4 regions of the Kitasatospora sp. NPDC048286 genome follow, and region 1 is predicted to be linked to each of the others. Evidence: riboswitches for the same ligand, from Rfam matches in the RefSeq annotation. Region 1 holds a riboswitch; each other region holds the start of a gene.

What was found. A riboswitch is a leader RNA that binds a small molecule or an ion and turns the genes downstream of it on or off. The one in region 1 is predicted to bind cobalamin.
Region 2: linked by a shared signal. The riboswitch ahead of ACGF13_RS20485 (prenyltransferase/squalene oxidase repeat-containing protein) and the one ahead of metE (5-methyltetrahydropteroyltriglutamate--homocysteine S-methyltransferase) in region 1 are both predicted to bind cobalamin.
Region 3: linked by a shared signal. The riboswitch ahead of ACGF13_RS38120 (ABC transporter substrate-binding protein) and the one ahead of metE (5-methyltetrahydropteroyltriglutamate--homocysteine S-methyltransferase) in region 1 are both predicted to bind cobalamin.
Region 4: linked by a shared signal. The riboswitch ahead of ACGF13_RS20460 (CoA-acylating methylmalonate-semialdehyde dehydrogenase) and the one ahead of metE (5-methyltetrahydropteroyltriglutamate--homocysteine S-methyltransferase) in region 1 are both predicted to bind cobalamin.

What each region holds. Positions count from the first base shown of each region.
Region 1 is NZ_JBICZE010000007.1:405,804-410,010, forward strand. Features, by position in the region: gene ACGF13_RS19880 (SDR family oxidoreductase) at 1-46, shown strand, start outside; gene metE (5-methyltetrahydropteroyltriglutamate--homocysteine S-methyltransferase) at 146-2,461, opposite strand; cobalamin riboswitch at 2,618-2,845, opposite strand; gene ACGF13_RS19890 (acyl-CoA thioesterase) at 2,919-3,389, opposite strand; gene cobF (precorrin-6A synthase (deacetylating)) at 3,887-4,207, shown strand, end outside.
Region 2 is NZ_JBICZE010000008.1:76,896-81,102, reverse strand. Features, by position in the region: gene ACGF13_RS20500 (hypothetical protein) at 1-549, shown strand, start outside; gene ACGF13_RS20495 (hypothetical protein) at 657-1,004, shown strand; gene ACGF13_RS20490 (flagellar hook-length control protein FliK) at 1,070-1,549, opposite strand; gene ACGF13_RS20485 (prenyltransferase/squalene oxidase repeat-containing protein) at 1,579-2,655, opposite strand; cobalamin riboswitch at 2,755-2,895, opposite strand; partial or broken gene ACGF13_RS20480 (enoyl-CoA hydratase-related protein) at 3,025-3,387, opposite strand; gene mmsB (3-hydroxyisobutyrate dehydrogenase) at 3,393-4,207, opposite strand, start outside.
Region 3 is NZ_JBICZE010000025.1:52,875-57,081, forward strand. Features, by position in the region: gene ACGF13_RS38110 (hypothetical protein) at 1-390, opposite strand, end outside; gene ACGF13_RS38115 (alpha/beta hydrolase) at 743-2,230, shown strand; cobalamin riboswitch at 2,352-2,557, shown strand; gene ACGF13_RS38120 (ABC transporter substrate-binding protein) at 2,697-3,641, shown strand; gene ACGF13_RS38125 (FecCD family ABC transporter permease) at 3,638-4,207, shown strand, end outside.
Region 4 is NZ_JBICZE010000008.1:71,347-75,553, forward strand. Features, by position in the region: gene ACGF13_RS20450 (peptidase) at 1-501, opposite strand, end outside; gene ACGF13_RS20455 (hypothetical protein) at 506-1,006, opposite strand; cobalamin riboswitch at 1,357-1,548, shown strand; gene ACGF13_RS20460 (CoA-acylating methylmalonate-semialdehyde dehydrogenase) at 1,760-3,259, shown strand; gene ACGF13_RS20465 (acyl-CoA dehydrogenase family protein) at 3,268-4,207, shown strand, end outside.

The DNA of each region.
Region 1 (4,207 bases):
CGGCTCGGCCGTGCAGACGCTGACCGCCGGCTGGGTCAACCCGTGATCACCCGGGCCGCGGAGCCCACGAGGTGGAGGTAGCGGCCCGGGTCCGGGGGTGGGCGCCACGGGTCGCCGTGCCCACCCCCGCCGCCATACTGCTCCGTCAGCCGGCCAGTTCCGCGCGCAGCGTCCGGGCGGCGCCGACCAGGCTCTCCAGCGAGGCCCGGGTCTCCGGCCAGCCGCGGGTCTTCAGCCCGCAGTCCGGGTTGACCCAGAGCCGCTCCGCCGGGATCGCCGCCAGGCCGGCGCGCAGCAGGGAGACCGCCTCCGCGGTGCTGGGGACGCGCGGCGAGTGGATGTCCCAGACGCCAAAGCCCACCTCGCGCGGGTAGCCCGCCTCGGCGAGTTCGCCGGCCACCTCCATGTGGGAGCGGGCGGCCTCCAGCGAGATGACGTCCGCGTCGAGGTCGTCGATCGCGGTCATGATCGCGCCGAACTCGGCGTAGCACATGTGGGTGTGGATCTGGGTGTCGGCCCGCACCCCGGAGGTGGCCAGCCGGAAGGCCTCGGTGGCCCAGTCCAGGTACGCCGGGCGGGCGGCGGCCCGCAGCGGGAGGGTCTCGCGCAGGGCCGGCTCGTCCACCTGCACCACGGCCGCGCCCGCCGCCTCCAGGTCACCGACCTCGTCGCGCAGGGCGAGAGCGACCTGGCGGGCGGTGTCGGCGAGCGGCTGGTCGTCGCGGACGAAGGACCAGGCGAGCATGGTGACCGGGCCGGTGAGCATGCCCTTGACCGGGCGGTCGGTCAGGCTCTGCGCGTAGCCGAACCAGTCGGTGGTCATCGGGTGCGGGCGGGAGATGTCCCCGGCCAGCACCGGCGGGCGTACGTACCGGGTGCCGTACGACTGGACCCAGCCGTGCCGGGTGGCGAGGTAGCCGGTGAGCTGCTCCGCGAAGTACTGGACCATGTCGTTGCGTTCGGGCTCGCCGTGCACCAGGACGTCCAGGCCGGCCTTCTCCTGGTAGGCGATGACCTCGCGGACCTCGGCCTCCATCCGCTCCCGGTAGGCGGTCGCGTCGATCCGACCCGCCGTCAGATCTGCGCGTGCGGTGCGTAGTTCGGTGGTCTGCGGGAAGGAGCCGATGGTGGTGGTCGGCAGCAGCGGCAGGCCGAGCCGGGCGCGCTGGGCCTCGGCCCGCCGCGGGTAGGGCTGGGCCCGGCGGGTGTCGTCGGCGGTGACGGCGGCGGCCCGGGCGCGCACCGCCGGGTCGTGGGTGATCGGGGAGTTGGCGCGGGAGGCGAGGTCGGCGCGGTTGGCGGCGAGCTCGGCGGTGATCGCGCCGGTGCCCTCGCGCAGGCCGCGGGCGAGCAGCGCCGCCTCGCCGGCCTTCTGCTTGGCGAAGGCCAGCCAGCGGGCGATCTGCGGGTCCAACTCCCGTTCGGCGGCGGCGTCGAGCGGGACGTGCAGCAGTGAGCAGGACGGTGCGACGTCGACGGTGCCGGCGAGCCCGAGCAGGGTCGCCAGGGTGGCCAGCGACTTCTCCAGGTCGTTGATCCAGATGTTGCGCCCGTCGATCACCCCGGCGACCAGCCGCTTGCCGGGCAGGCCGCCGACGGCGGCGAGGTCCTCCAGATTGGCGGCGGCCGGGCCGGTGAAGTCCAGCGCCAGGCCCTCCACCGGGGCCTTGGCCAGCACCGACAGCGCCTCACCGAGCCGGTCGAAGTAGCTCGCGACCAGCAGCTTGGGCCGCTCGGTGAGGGCGCCGAGCTCGCGGTAGGCCCGGGCGGCGGCGTTCAGCTCGGCCGGGGTCCGGTCCTGGACCAGCGCGGGCTCGTCCAGCTGGACCCACTCGGCCCCCGCGGCCCTGAGCGCCGCGAGCAGCTCCGCGTAGACCGGCAGCAGCCGGTCCAGCAGGGTGATCGGCTGGAAGTCCTCGGCCACCCCGGGGGCCGGCTTGGCCAGCAGCAGGTAGGTCACCGGGCCGACCAGCACCGGACGGGCGGTGTGGCCGAGCGCGAGGGCCTCCTCGAACTCGCCGACCGCCTTGGCCGGGTTCGAGGCGAACACCGTGTCCGGCCCCAACTCCGGTACCAGGTAGTGGTAGTTGGTGTCGAACCACTTGGTCATCTCCAGCGGCGCGACGTCCTGGTTGCCGCGCGCCATCGCGAAGTACCCGACCAGCGGGTCGGCGTCGACCGCCTCCCGGTGCCGCGGCGGGATCGCGCCGACCGCCACGCTGGCGTCCAGCACGTGGTCGTAGAACGAGAAGTCACCGGTCGGGACCTCCCCGACCCCCGCCTCGGCGAGCTGGGCCCAGTTGGTCCGGCGCAGGTCGGCCGCGGTCGACAGCAGCGCCTCGGCCGTGACCGCGCCCTTCCAGTAGCCCTCGATCGCCTTCTTCAGTTCACGGTTACGACCCTGCCGGGGGTAGCCGTACGCGGTGGCCACGGACGCCGCGGCTGCGGACTTCGCTGTCAAGGGACTCTCCTTCGCGAGCCTGAATCCTCAAGTGCACCGGTGGTGGCACGAGGACGCGAAGGGATGACGAACCGGACGGACACCCGCACCCGTGCACGGCTCCGCCTGGTATGGTCGCCGACCCGCCCACGAGGTCACCGGATGGCCGCACGCGAACGGTCGCGTACGGGCAGTGGCAGGTCTTCGGACTCGCGGGCACGCCCACCCGGCCGAAACCGGGACGGACACCTACTGGCCGTCGCTTCCCAGACCCGTCCCGGGTCCAGTGCGTATGACGGCGGTCGTTCCCACTCACCGCTGCGGGGCAGTCCCGGATTCCCACCGGGTTCCCTCTTGCGACACCCCGCCTGGCGGACGGGGCGAACCAGCTGCGTCGCCAGCTTAGGGGCAAAGCGTCGCCGTCGAGGCGGAAATCTCGAAAGCCGTCTGCATGGTGAGACGCCCCGGCCGCGGGCGGCTACTCGACCGACTCGTGCTCCGGCCCGTTGCGGTCGGCGCGCTGCTCGTCGCAGGCGCCCTCCGGGACCAGCTCCGGTACCGGGTGGGGCCTGCCGTCCGAGTCGACCGCCACGAAGACCAGCTCCGCCGTCGCCACCCGGGTCACCGGCCCGGCGAGGTTCCACCGCTCCGAGGTCACCTCCACCGACACGTCCATCGAGGTCCGCCCGACGCGGCCGACCCGGGCGCGGACGGTGAGGAGGTCTCCCGCCCGGACGGGCGCGAGGAACGACATCCCCCGGACCGAGACGGTGACCGCGGGAACACCGGCGTGCCGACCCGCGGCGGCGGCAGCCGCGTCGTCGATCAGCTTCATCATCACGCCGCCGTGCACCGAACCGTAGAGGTTGGTGTCGTGGTCGCTCATGATGTGGGCGAGGGTGACCGCCGAGTCGGCCGGGGTGCGGGAGAGGACAGCGGGACTGGTCACAGCGACGGCCCGCCCGTCATGGCGCCGTGGAAATCGTGGTCGGCGTTCCGCTGCACGGAACTCTCCTTCGTGAGGTCGCGCACCTCGGGCACGCCGAGGAGCGGGCAGCCGTCCGTATGCGGCCCACCCGCACCATCGGCCCGCCCTCGGGGTCGTGGTGGGCCGCGGGCCACCACGGCACGCGGGCAGCGGCGGGTCTTCGGACTCGTGGGCGCGCCCTCCCGGCCGAACCGGGACGGACACCCACCGGTCGTCGCTCCCCGGACCCGTTGCCGGGCCCGGCGCACAGGACGGCGGTCGTTGCCGCTCGCCGCTGCGGGCGGTCCCGGACTCCCGCCGGGTTCCCTCGTGACGACACCCCGCCCGGCGGGCGGGGCGAACCAGCTGCCCCGCCAGCTTACGTCCATCCGCGCAGCTCACAGCCACCGCCCACCGCTTCGGTCGGCCACGTACGGCCCCCGGGCCCGTACGCCGGGGCGGACGGCAGAATGTCCCCCATGCGGCACATCTTCGTCATCGGCATCGGTGCGGGCGACCCGGACCACCTCACCCTGCAAGCGGTCAAGGCGATCGGTCGTACCGACGTCTTCTTCATCCTCGACAAGAGCGAGGAACGGCAGGACCTGATCGCGCTGCGCCGCCGGATGCTGGCCGAGCACGGACGGCCCGGGCACCGCGTGGTCGAGGTGCCGGACGCCGAGCGGGACCGCACGACCCCGGCGTACGCGGCCGCCGTGGACGACTGGCGCGTCCGCCGCGCCGACCTGGTCGAGCAGCTGCTCGCCGAGCACCTCGGCCCGGGCGAGAGCGGCGCGTTC
Region 2 (4,207 bases), on a different contig from region 1:
CAGGGCGCCGACTTCACCAGCGGCACCGGCAAGACCCCGGTCGACTTCCTCATCGCCCAGCAGTTCAAGCCCGGCGGCGGCTTCAAGTACCTGCCCACCGACACCACCCCGTCCCCCTACGCCTCCGTGGACGGGCTGCGCGCCGTCGCCGGGGCCGGGTTCACCGCCACGCCGCCGGCCCCGACCACCGCGGGCGAACCCACCTGGGCCGCCACCACCGGCTTCACCGCCGGCACCGCCGCCAGGCTCGCCCTGGTCGTCGACGACGGCACCGGCACGCCCAAGGTCTGCGCCGTCACCCTCACCCCGACCGGCACCACCGCGACCCTCGGTGACGTCCTCGACGCGGCAGGCAGCGCCACCCCGGGCGGCTGCGTCACCTCCGTCACGCCGTCCACCGGCGGCGGCACCGTCACCGCGCTCAACGGCACGGCCAACAGCGGCTCGTTCACCTGGCAGGTCAGCCTGGACGGCGGCGCCGTGACCGGCGCCACCCGGGCCACCACGGTCCACCTCGGCGACACCGTCTCGCTGCGCTACGGCAGCTGACCGCACGGCGCCGGAGGGGAGCCGACCACGGGTCGCCTCCCCTCCGGCGGGGCAGAACCATGACGGCCCGACGGATCCGCCGCCGGACCACAGGACAGGGGGAACGGATGCCGACGGGTGTTTCCGGATGGGTGGCAGGCGGCTACGTGGCCTTGGTCGGCGGGCTGGCCGTCCTGGGCGGGCTGACGGAGAACGGGCGCTACTACCTCGCGTCGATCGTCCTCACCCTTCCCGTCGGCCTCGTCGCGCTGGCCGCCCTCTACCTCGCACGAGGGGTGCTGACCGGCATCGGCGGACTGTTCACCGAGACCACACTGCCGAACGGCGAGGAACCCGGCTGGCTGACCACGGCCGGCATCGTGGCCAACACGCTGCTGTTCACCGTGGCGGCCGTCGCCACCGTGCTGCTGGTCGAGCGCTTCGTCCGCCGCCGGAGGGTGGCGCACGGCAGGTGAACCCGGGCACGCGGTGCCCCGGCCCCCACGTGGCAGGGGCCGGGGCACCGGCGTCGCGTCGGACGTCAGGGCGCCGTGATGCCCGGCTGGGCGCCGGCGCCGAAGGACCAGCCCTCGACGTCACCCGGCGCCGGGTTGTAGCTGCCCGCGCCCAGGCTGCTGTACGACCAGGGGCCGCCGTGCTGGGCGTGCCAGTACGACCAGTAGGCGCTGCCGGTCGGGTTGGTGCAGGTCGTCGGCAGCGCGTTGATCGTGCAGACGAAGCCCGGGTAGCGCGGGTGGAAGGCGTACGAGAACCCGGCGCCGGTCAGCGCGGCCAGGCCGCTGGCGGGGTCCCCGGGCGCGCAGCCGGTCTGGATGCCGCCGCCGACGGCGGTGAAGTCGACCACGACGGTGACGCCGGTGGTGCCGCTGCAGGCGGCGGCCCGGGCCTGCGGGGCCTGGGCGGCGGAGACGCCGAGCAGGCCGGCGGTGAGAGCCGCGGCGGCGGCGATCGAGCCGAGCGTGCGGCGGGCGGGGCGGGATGCGGTGACGGTGTCGGTCATCGGTGAACTCCTCGCAGTCTCGGGCTCGTTCAGCGGGTGGCCGGTGCCGGGCAGGCCAGGGTGGGGGAGTCGGGACGCGCGCCGGCGGCGGAGAGCGTCGACAGCGGGGTGCCGGCGAGGCCGAGGACGGCCTGCGCGGTGGCCCGGGTGCCGCTGGCCGCGTTGAAACCGGTCGCGTCGTAGGCGACCGCGCCCCGCACCACCGGATCGGCGGAGCAGCCCTGCTGGAACTTGACCAGCCGGCTCCAGCCCTTGAGGCCGGTGCCGAAGCGCCCGCCGGAGAGCAGGGCCTGGGTGGCCAGGCCGGTGGTGTTGGCGTTGGAGGTGGTGGCCCCCGCGGCCGCGAAGCCGCCGTCGGCGTTCTGGTGGGCGGCCAGCCAGTCGAGGCCGGTGTTCGCCTTGGCGGTGCGGCCGGTGGCGGCGAGGGCCTGCACGGCGAGGGCGGTGGCGTCCGGGTCACCGGCGCAGGTGGGTTGGCCGAAGGAGATGGGGAAGCCGCCGTCCGCGCACTGGCTGTTCGCGAGGAAGTCCACGGCCGCCGTCGGGGCGTCACCGGAGGTGCGGTGCAGGGCGATCAGGGCCAGCGACTGGCCGAAGGCGTTGCTGTAGTCGCCCCACTGGGAGCGGTCGGAGAAGCGCCCCTCCGCGGTCTGGAGCGAGCGCAGCCGCGAGGGCAGGTCGACGCCGCCGAAGCTCGCGGGGTTCGCGCCGCGCACCTCGACGGCGAGCAGCAGCTTGGCGGTCGCGCCCGCGTACGCCTCGGTCGTGCCGTCGCCCAGGTAGCCGGAGAGGATCTCGGGCTTCGCCAGCCAGGCGGTCGCCTTGGCGGCGGCCTCGTCGGAGCTGCGCGAGGCCGCGAAGGCCAGCACGGCGTCGATGGTCAGGCCCTGGTCGGGGTAGGCGGTGCCGTTGAAGACGGACTCGAAGTGGTCCCCGTCGACGAGTTGGCGGGCCAGCCAGCCGGCCGCCGCGGCGTCGGGAAGGACGGTCCTGGACGAGGCCGTGTCGGCGTGGGCGGCGGTGGCGGTGGCGGTGGCGGGGAGCGCGGTGGCGAGCGCCAGGGCGGGTATCGCGAGCAGACCGAGAGTGCGGCGGAGCGTGGGCATGGGTGCCTTTCCGGGCCTGGACGCAGGGGCCCGGAGGACAGCGGCACGGTGCCGGGGCAGCCCTCGGAGCTCCGGCCCGCAGACCACGACGGGAGGAGGGGACGACACGCCTCCGCCGACGGGTACTCGGGCTCGCCGCCGACATGGCGTCGACGGCCTACCGTTGCGGGTCAGCGCCGGATTCGGACCGGACTTCCCCCATCGGCGGAGTCAGAACATGACGGCTCATCATGGCGAAACGGGAAAGATCCGGTCAAGGGATCGTGCGTCACAGCACGGTGTTCGAAGCCTCCCGCGACGCTGCTCCGGTAGGTCCTGAGCCGACGGGCGGTGCGCCACCCCGTCGAGGGGGGCGCACCGCGCGGGCCGTCAGCGGTTGCGGAACTCCGGCGGGCGCTTCTCGGTGAAGGCGGCCATGCCCTCCTTCTGGTCCGCCGTGGCGAAGGTGGCGTGGAAGAGCCGGCGCTCGAAGCGGACGCCTTCGGCGAGGGTGGTCTCGTACGAGCGGTCGACGCTTTCCTTGAGCATGATCGCCGCCGGGGCGGACATCGCCGCGATGGTTTCGGCGGTGGCCAGCGCCTCGGTGAGCAGCTGGTCGGCCGGGACGATCCGGGAGACCAGGCCGGCCCGCTCGGCCTCCTCGGCGCCCATCATCCGGCCGGTCAGGCACAGTTCCATGGCCTTGGCCTTGCCGACCGCGCGGGTCAGTCGCTGCGAGCCGCCGATGCCGGGGTAGGTCATGCGGTGCCCTTCCCGAGGGTGGTGATGATGGCGGAGAAGTCCAGCCCGGCGCCGTCGGCCGCCGCGAAGTCGGCGTACAACTGCGCTGCCCTGCGCCCGAGTTCGGTGGGCAGGCCGGCGGATTCGGCCGCCCCGGCGGCCAGTCCGAGGTCCTTGGCCATCAGGGCGGCGGCGAACCCGGCCGCGTAGTCGCGGTTCGCCGGGCTGGTGGGGACGGGCCCGGGGACGGGGCAGTTGGACGTGAGCGCCCAGCACTGCCCGGAGGCGGCGGAGGCCACGTCGAACAGCGCCTCGTGGCTGAGCCCGAGGCTCTCCCCGAGGACGAAGGCCTCGCTGACCGCGATCATCGAGACGCCCAGGATCATGTTGTTGCAGATCTTCGCGGCCTGCCCCGACCCGGAGGCGCCGCAGTGCACGACCCGGCGGCCCATCGCGGCCAGCAACGGTTCGGCCTCGCCGAAGTCGGCGTCCTCCGCGCCGACCATGAAGGTCAGGCTCGCGGCCTCGGCGCCGGGCACACCACCGGACACCGGCGCGTCGACGGCCCGGTGCCCGGTCGTGCGGGCCAGGTCGGCGGCGATCCGGGCGTCCCCGACGGCGATGGTGGAGCAGTCCACGAACAGCGCCTCGCGCGCGGCGGCGGTCAGGCCCTCGTAGGCCCCCAGCACGTGCCGGCCGGTCGGCAGCATGGTGATGACCACCTCGGCCCCGGCCACCGCCCGCTCCGCCGACTCGGCGACGGCGATCCCGTGGCCCGCCGCCCGCTCACGGGCGTCCGCCGCGAGGTCGTAGCCGGTCACCCGGTGGCCGG
Region 3 (4,207 bases), on a different contig from region 1:
GACCCCCACCTGCGAGCCGGAGCCGAGGTGCAGCAGCCGGCACCGGTCGACGACGCTTCCGTCCAGTGTCTCGCCGAACATCCGCCGCTCCACCGTCCACAGCTGCAGCCCCCAACCCTCCTCGCCCTCCCGGCGGGCGGGCTCCAGCCGCAACCGCGCCCCGGTCGCATCGCTCTCCGCCGTCAGGCACAGCCCGCTCGCCGCGTGCCGGATCCGCGCCTGCCGCGAGGAGTACCGGTCCGCGTACCAGCGCTGCTGCTCGTCGACGCCCCGGTCGGGCGACAGCGTCACCGGCAGCCCCGCGGCCGTTCCGCCGACCACCAGCTCCCTCCGGACCTCGTACTCCATCAACCGCAACTCGAACCGGCCCGACGGCCACTGATCGTCCATGGCCACGAACATTCCACAGCCCCCGTCTGCCCGGCATCCTGCCGTTCGCTTTCGGCCACCGGTACGGGCGGCGGTGACGCACGGCGGGCGATGCGGGACGGCGCCCGGCCGATCTCACCTGCGCGAGGGCCTCAGCACGCCGGGTTCCTCCCCCGATCGGGGGAGGAACCCTTCCCTACTTCGCGTGATGTGTGACCGTCACCCGAAAGCCATGATCGTGTCCTGCCCGGCCCACCGATTCCTCGCCGGGCGTTGACCGGCCCCCACTCCCGTTCCCGGGCTCGTCGGCCTCAGCGAAGACGCGGAGACGCGGAGAGCTCATCATCCGATCATTCGAAGGATCAGCATGACGATGCGAAACACACCCATATCCTCTCTCGTGACCGTCGGAGCTGCGGTGGTTCTGGCCGCGACGCTGACACCGGCGACGGCCTCCGCCACGTCCGGCACCGTCGCCGAGGACCCGATGCGGCCGTACACCCAGCAGACGCTCCGCTGGGGGCACTGCGACGAGCACACGCCGGCCGCTTTCCAGTGCGCGACCGTCAAGGTGCCACTGGACTACGGCAACCCCGACGGCGAGAAGCTCGACGTCGTGGTGAACCGGTTGAAGGCGAGCAGTGCGCAACAACGCCGCGGCGTGCTGCTGTTCAACCCCGGCGGTCCCGGCGCGTCGGGTCTGGGTCTGCCGGTCGCCATGGAGCCGGTCATCCCCCAGGAGGTGAAGGACCGGTACGACCTCGTCGGCTTCGATCCGAGGGGCATCGGGCAGAGCTCCCCCGTCAGCTGCGGTCTGACGCCCGACGAGCTGAACATCGACCGCCCATACCACGCCGAGACCTTCGCGAAGGACGTGCGGTGGGCGCGAACAGTGGCCGACAAGTGCGCCGCCGCGGAAGGCGACAAGCTGCGTCACATCACCACCCGCAACACCGCCCGCGACATGGACCTCATCCGCACCGTCCTGGGCGAGAAGAGGATCTCCTACTACGGGGGCTCTTACGGCACCTATCTCGGCGCCGTCTACCTGCAGATGTTCCCCCAGCGGGCCGACCGGTTCGTGCTGGACAGCGCGGTCGACCCCACCCAGTACGGGCGGGGCACCTTCCAGCAGATGGCGCAGGCGACCGAGCCCGCCTTCACGCGGTGGAGCGAGTGGACCGCGGGGCGGGACACCACGTACCACCTGGGCCGAACCCCGGCCGAAGTCCGCAACACCTTCTGGGACATCGTCGCCCGGGCGGATCGCAAGCCCGTCGACACCGGCGACGGCCCCCTCACCGGCGACGACATCCGCGCCGTGCGCGACATCTTCTTCACGGAGCGGAAGGCCGCCGACTGGATCGCCGAACTGAAGAAGGCCGCCGAGGACGACAAGCCCGCCGCGCCGGCGCCCGCCCCCGAACTCCCCCCGGAGAACGAGCTCGCGGGCCTCTGGGCGGTCATGTGCGGCGACACCGCCGCATCGTGGCCGCGTGACCCCGGGCAGTACCGGCGCGACACCGTGCGCGGCAGGGCCCGGTACCCGCTGTACGGGGACTTCGCGTACGGCATCAAGCCGTGCGCCTTCTGGAAGCCCGGCGCCGAAGCCCCGACCACGGTGGACAACGACGTCCAAGCGCTGATCCTGCAGAACGAGTGGGACTCCCAGACGCCCCTGACCGCCGCCCAGGGCATGCACCGGTCCCTGCGCGGCTCCCGGATGATCACCGTCCTGGGAGGAGAGGGGCACGGCGTCTACGGCAGGGGGTCCTGCGCGGACGAGTCCGCCACGCGCTACCTGACCACGGGCAAGCTCCCGGGGGGCGACCTCACCTGCCAGGCGCCGACCGCCCGATGAACCACCGCCACCGCGGCGCGGCCCCGCCCGCGCTGCGTCGGCGGGAATCCGCAGGTCGTCGCGGCTCCCCCGTCCGCGCCCTGCGGTGCCCGGCCGCTCGCCGGCGGGATCGCGAGCCCTGATATGTTGCCAGCGCCGTGGTGTTCGGGAAACCGGTCGAATTCCGGTGCGGCCCTCGCCACTGTTGCCGCGGAGTTCCGCGGCCCTCGCTGACCGGCTCTGCCGCCGGTCAGGGCCACTGGGCGGGCTGGAAGAGCCGCTTGGGAAGGTCGGCCGCGGCGCGTCGATGCGGAAGCCAGGAGACCGGCCACGGCGCGACATGTTCCACGAGGGTTTTGGAGAACACGTGCCCAGCGGTCTGCCGTACCCGTTTCGATCCATACGTTCCGCACATTCCGTACATTCCGCACGTCCCAGAGGGCCGATACGTGTCGGCCGGGCGGTCGCGGCCGTCCTGTTCACCGGCATGCTCGGCGCCTGCGCGGGCGCCCCGGCTCCCGTCGCGTCCGGCGGGACGGCCGGGAGTGCCGCGCCGGTCGGCGTGGACAACTGCGGGACCACCGTGACGGTCGGCGCGCCGCCCGAGCGGCTGGTGACCCTCAACCAGGGTGCCACCGAGGTGGCCCTGGCCCTCGGCCTGCAGTCCCGCATGGCCGGTACCGCCTACCTCGACGACTCCGTCCCGGAGAAGTGGAAGGCGGCCTACGACTCCGTCCCGGTGCTCTCCAAGGAGTACCCGACGAAGGAGAAGCTCCTCGCGGCCCGTCCCGACTTCCTGTACGCCTCCTACGCCAGCGCGTTCACCGACAAGGTCGCGGGCAGCCGGGAGGAACTGCGCAACCAGGGCATCCCGTCGTACGTGTCCCCGTTCGGCTGCTCGGACAAGAGCAAGGTACCGCCGACGACCTGGCAGGCGATGTGGGGCGAACTGAACGACGTCGCCAAGGTCTTCGGTGTCCCGGAGCGGGCCGTCGCGATCCAGCAGCAGCAGGAGCAGCAGCTTGCCCGGTTCACCGCGACGGCCGCGGGCAAGGGCCTGAAGGTCCTGTGGTACGACTCGGACACCAAGACGCCGTTCGTCGGTGCCGGCCACGGCGGACCTCAACTCGTACTCGATGCCGTGGGCGCCCGCAACGTCTTCGGGGACCTGCCCGGTGGCTGGCAGAACGTGAGCTGGGAGAAGGTCGTCGCGGCGGACCCGGACGCCATCGTGCTCGCGGACGCAGGCTGGGACACCGCCCAGTCCAAGATCGACTACTTGGAGAACGACCCGGTGCTGAGCAAGCTCGGCGCCGTGCAGCGCAAGGCCTTCGTGGTGGTGCCGTTCTCGGAGTCGACTCCCGGCGTGCTGCTCGCCGACGGTGCCGCCCGGGTGTCCGCGGGGCTGGGCCGGCTGCACCCGGGTTCATGACCACCGCGCCCCACCCCGTCGTGCGGTCCTCCGGTCCGGGCCGCGCGACGGCGGCGCTGGCCATCGGTGTGGCCCTGCTGCTGACCACCGTGCTCCTCGGCCTGGCCGTGGGCTCGCAACACGAGCCGGTCCACACCGTGATCGACGTCGTGGTGCGCCGTCTCGGGCTGGGCGACCCGAACGTCACGCTGCTGGACGATCAGATCGTCTGGCAACTGCGGCTCCCCCGGGTTCTGGGAGCGGCTGCCACCGGCGCCGGCCTCGCGGTCTGCGGTGCGGTGTTGCAGACGCTGACCGGGAACGACCTGGCCGATCCCTTCCTGCTCGGGATCTCGGACGGAGCCGCCGCCGGCGCGGTCACCGTGATCGTCCTCGGCGCCGGCGTGTCCGGCGTCGTGGGCACCGGTGCGGTGGCGACGGCGGCCTTCGCCGGTGCCCTGCTCGCCGCCGTCGTCGTCCTGGCACTGGCCGGCGCGCGCACCCGGTCGCTACCGACCGCCCGGACCGTGCTCGCCGGCATCGCGGTGGGACAGATGTGCGGGGCGTACACCTCGTTCGTCGTGATG
Region 4 (4,207 bases), on a different contig from region 1:
GCGGTCCGTGGGGGTGTCCGTCTGTGCCCAGATGACGCCGTATCGCTCCCCGGCGGCGGCGTCCCCGGGCACCCGGATGGTGGCGCGTACTCGCACCGTTTCGGAGGCCGCCAGCTCAAGGTCCGCCGTGTCGAGTGACGTCCAGCCGGTCAGCTCGTTGGGGGTGCGCTCCGGCGCGAAGGTGAACTCACCCTTCGCGATGGTGGCCGCCGCGGCGTAGACGTTGACGTGCATCGGCGTGGACGACTCGTTGGTGACCTCCACCCGCCGCTCGATGGTCGAGCCGGGCGCGACGTGGTCGACGATGTAGGCGTGCGCCCTGGGATCCGCACGGCGGCTTTCCGGAGCGTCGAGCAGCTTGATACCGATGGTCTTCCCCGCGGCCGGGTCCCGGGGGGAGGACAACCCGGGTGCCGCATGCCCCGCTGCCGGCATCACCCCGGCCGCCTGTACGAGGGCCAGCGCCAGCAGCAGAACCCCGCACCGGCGCGCGCCCTTCATTCCATCAGGCAACGGACTGGGTCAGCGTTCCGGTGTAGATCCCGCCGACGGCGCTGGGGGGCACGTTGACGGAGATTGTCGGGTTCCAGGACGCGGTGTTGTCTCCGACACCGGCGCTCCCGGTGAGCACCGTCTGCGCGCTGTTGCTCAGCGTCACGTTCGTTGGAGTGGCGGTGATGGTACCGGTCGTCGTCACCGTCCCGACCGTGTAGGTGGCGTCGGTGGCGGCGATCGTCGTCACACCGTTTGTGAAGTCCGTCTCCGCTGCGGTCACCGTCCAGGAGGCCGAGGCGAGGGCGCGATCGTCGGTGACGGTACAGGGCCCGATCGGCGCGCTGATGACGGTGCCGGGCGCTCCCGAGCCGAGGTTGGCACTGGCCGGTACCGTCAGCGTCAACGCGCCGGACGTGACGGCGAACGTGACTGTGGTGCTGGGGTCGGCCGCCGCGACGGCGAGGCCCGGCTGGACCGCGACGAGAGTCACGGCTGCGGCCGCGATGGACATGATTCGTGCAAGCACAATTGCTCCCGAAGTAGCTGCCCGCCAACGGACACTGGCAGACGTGGCGTCAGGGAATCGGGCGCGGCCCTGTTCACGCAAGCCGACGCGCGCCACACTCCGCCACACGAATGACCCCGTTTCAGCCGGATCGAAGCCCAGCCCGCGACACGCGGGGTGCGGTGCGGGCCGTTCCGTACGGTCTCCTTCGACGGCCGCGGCTCGGCACGCCGGGACCGCCGCGCCCTCACCCCCCACCAAAGCCCGGAGCGCACGGCCGGCCGGGCCCGCTCGGTGGCACAGGTCAGCGGGCCTCAGGGCGGGCACAACGCGCAGACGGCGCCCTCTGGACTTACTAGGACGTCCAACTATATGGCCGACGGCAGGTCCGCGGTGTCAGGGAAGCCGGTGTGAGTCCGGCACGGTCCCGCCACTGTGACCGGGGAGTTCGTCCTCGTGAGGGACGGCCACTGGCAGCCAGCCGGGAAGGCCTGAGGGCGTGCGGTGATCCGGGAGTCAGGATACCGGCCGCGGGTGATCCGTGTTTTCCACGAGGATGGAGACGACACGCATGACTCCGGGCTGCTCCCGTTCCACTGCTCCTGGCTGTCCTGTGCCGACGACTGCCGGGGCCCAACCGCTCTGACGGATCGTCATGCCACCGCCACCGTGACGTCGCGCGGCCGCACCACCGTGCGCCCGCCCGTCGGCGGCGGCCTCCATTCCTCCTCTCCCCGACCCTGTCGAGAGTAGGAACCGATGGTCCGTGAACTGACCCACTTCGTCGGCGGCAAGCGCGTCGCCGGGACGTCCGGCCGCTTCGGCGACGTGTACGACCCCAACACCGGCCGGGTGCAGGCCCGGGTGCCGCTGGCCGACCGCGCCGAGGTCGAGGCGGTGATCGCCGACGCCGCGCAGGCCCAGCCCGCGTGGGCGGCCTGGAACCCGCAGCGGCGGGCGCGGGTGCTGCTGCGCTTCCTGCAACTGGTCGAGCAGGAGAAGGAGGAACTGGCCCGGCTGCTGTCCGCCGAGCACGGCAAGACCGTGGCCGACGCCCACGGCGACATCCAACGCGGCCTGGAGGTCGTGGAGTTCGCCGCCGGGATCCCGCACCTGCTGAAGGGCGAGTTCAGCGACAACGCCGGCACCGGCATCGACGTCTACTCGATGCGCCAGCCGCTCGGCGTCGTCGCCGGCATCACGCCGTTCAACTTCCCCGCGATGATCCCGCTCTGGAAGGCCGCACCCGCGCTGGCCTGCGGCAACGCCTTCGTCCTCAAGCCCTCCGAGCGCGACCCCTCGGTGCCGCTGCGACTGGCCGAGCTGTTCCTGGAGGCCGGGCTGCCGCCGGGCGTGCTCAACGTGGTCAACGGCGGCAAGGAGGCCGTGGACACCCTGCTGGGGGACCCGCGGGTCGAGGCGCTCGGTTTCGTCGGCTCCACGCCGATCGCCCAGTACGTGTACGCGACCGCCGCTGCGCACGGGAAGCGGGCGCAGTGCTTCGGCGGCGCCAAGAACCACATGATCGTGATGCCGGACGCCGACCTCGACCAGGCCGCCGACGCGCTGGTCGGCGCCGGCTACGGCTCGGCCGGGGAACGCTGCATGGCGATCTCGGTCGCCGTACCGGTGGGCGAGGAGACCGCGGACGCCCTGGTGGCGAAGCTGGTCGAGCGGATCGCCGGGCTCAAGGTCGGCCGCTCGGACGACCCGGCGGCGGACTTCGGCCCGCTGGTGGGCCGCGACGCGCTGGGCCGCGTCCGCGACCACCTGGACCTCGGCGTCCGGGAGGGCGCCGAACTCGTCGTGGACGGAAGGGACTTCCGCCTCCCCGGCCACGAGGACGGCTACTTCCTCGGCGCCTCCCTGTTCGACCGGGTCACCCCGGACATGCGGATCTACCAGGAGGAGATCTTCGGCCCGGTGCTCACCGTCGTCCGCGCCGCCGACTACGAGGAGGCGCTGCGGCTGCCCAGCGAGCACCAGTACGGCAACGGCGTGGCCATCTACACCCGGGACGGCGACACCGCCCGTGACTTCACCCGCCGGGTGAACACCGGCATGGTCGGCGTCAACGTGCCCATCCCGGTCCCGATCGCCTACCACACCTTCGGCGGCTGGAAGCGCTCCGCCTTCGGCGACCTCAACCAGCACGGGCCGGACTCGATCCGCTTCTACACCCGCACCCGCACCGTCACCTCGCGCTGGCCCTCCGGGGTCAAGGAGGGCGCGAGCTTCACCATGCCGACGATGAGCTGAGGCGGGCCGTGCACACGCAACTGACCGACGATCAACTCGCCATCGTCGAGACGACCCGGGCCTTCGCCCGCGAGCACCTCGCACCGAACGCCGTCGAGTGGGACCAGGCCAAGCACTTCCCGGTGGACGTGCTGCGCAAGGCGGCGGAGGTCGGCCTGGCCGGCGTCTACGTCGGCGAGGAGTCCGGCGGATCCGGGCTCACCCGCGCCGACGGCGTGCTCGTCTTCGAGGCGCTGGCGACCGGCTGCCCCTCGATCGCCGCCTACCTGTCCATCCACAACATGGTCGCCTGGATGATCGACCGCTACGGCGACGACGCCCAGCGCGCCCGGTGGCTGGCTGGTCTCTGCACGATGGAGACCCCCGCCAGCTACTGCCTCACCGAGCCGGGCGCCGGCTCGGACGCCGCCGCGCTCACCACCCGGGCCCGCCGGGACGGGGACGCCTGGGTGCTCGACGGCGTCAAGCAGTTCATCTCCGGCGCCGGCGCCTCCGAGGTCTACCTGGTGATGGCCCGCACCGGCGGCCCGGGGGCCGACGGGGTGTCCGCCTTCGTCGTCCGACGGAACGACCCCGGCGTCTCGTTCGGGCCGAACGAGCGGAAGATGGGCTGGAACGCCCAGCCCACCCGGCAGGTGCTCCTCGACGGGGTGCGCCTGCCCGCCGACCGCCTGCTCGGCGCGGAGGGCGAGGGCTTCCGGATCGCCATGAGCGGGCTGAACGGGGGCCGACTCGGCATCGCCGCCTGCTCGCTCGGCGGCGCGCAGGACGCCCTGGAGCGCGCCACCGGCTACCTGGCGGACCGCGAGGCGTTCGGCGCCCGGCTCCTGCACTCCCAGGCCCTGCAGTTCCGACTCGCCGACATGGCGACGGAGTTGGAGGCGGCCAGGGCGCTGGTATGGCGGGCGGCGGCCGCCCTGGACCGGGGCGATCCCCGGGCGCCCCAGC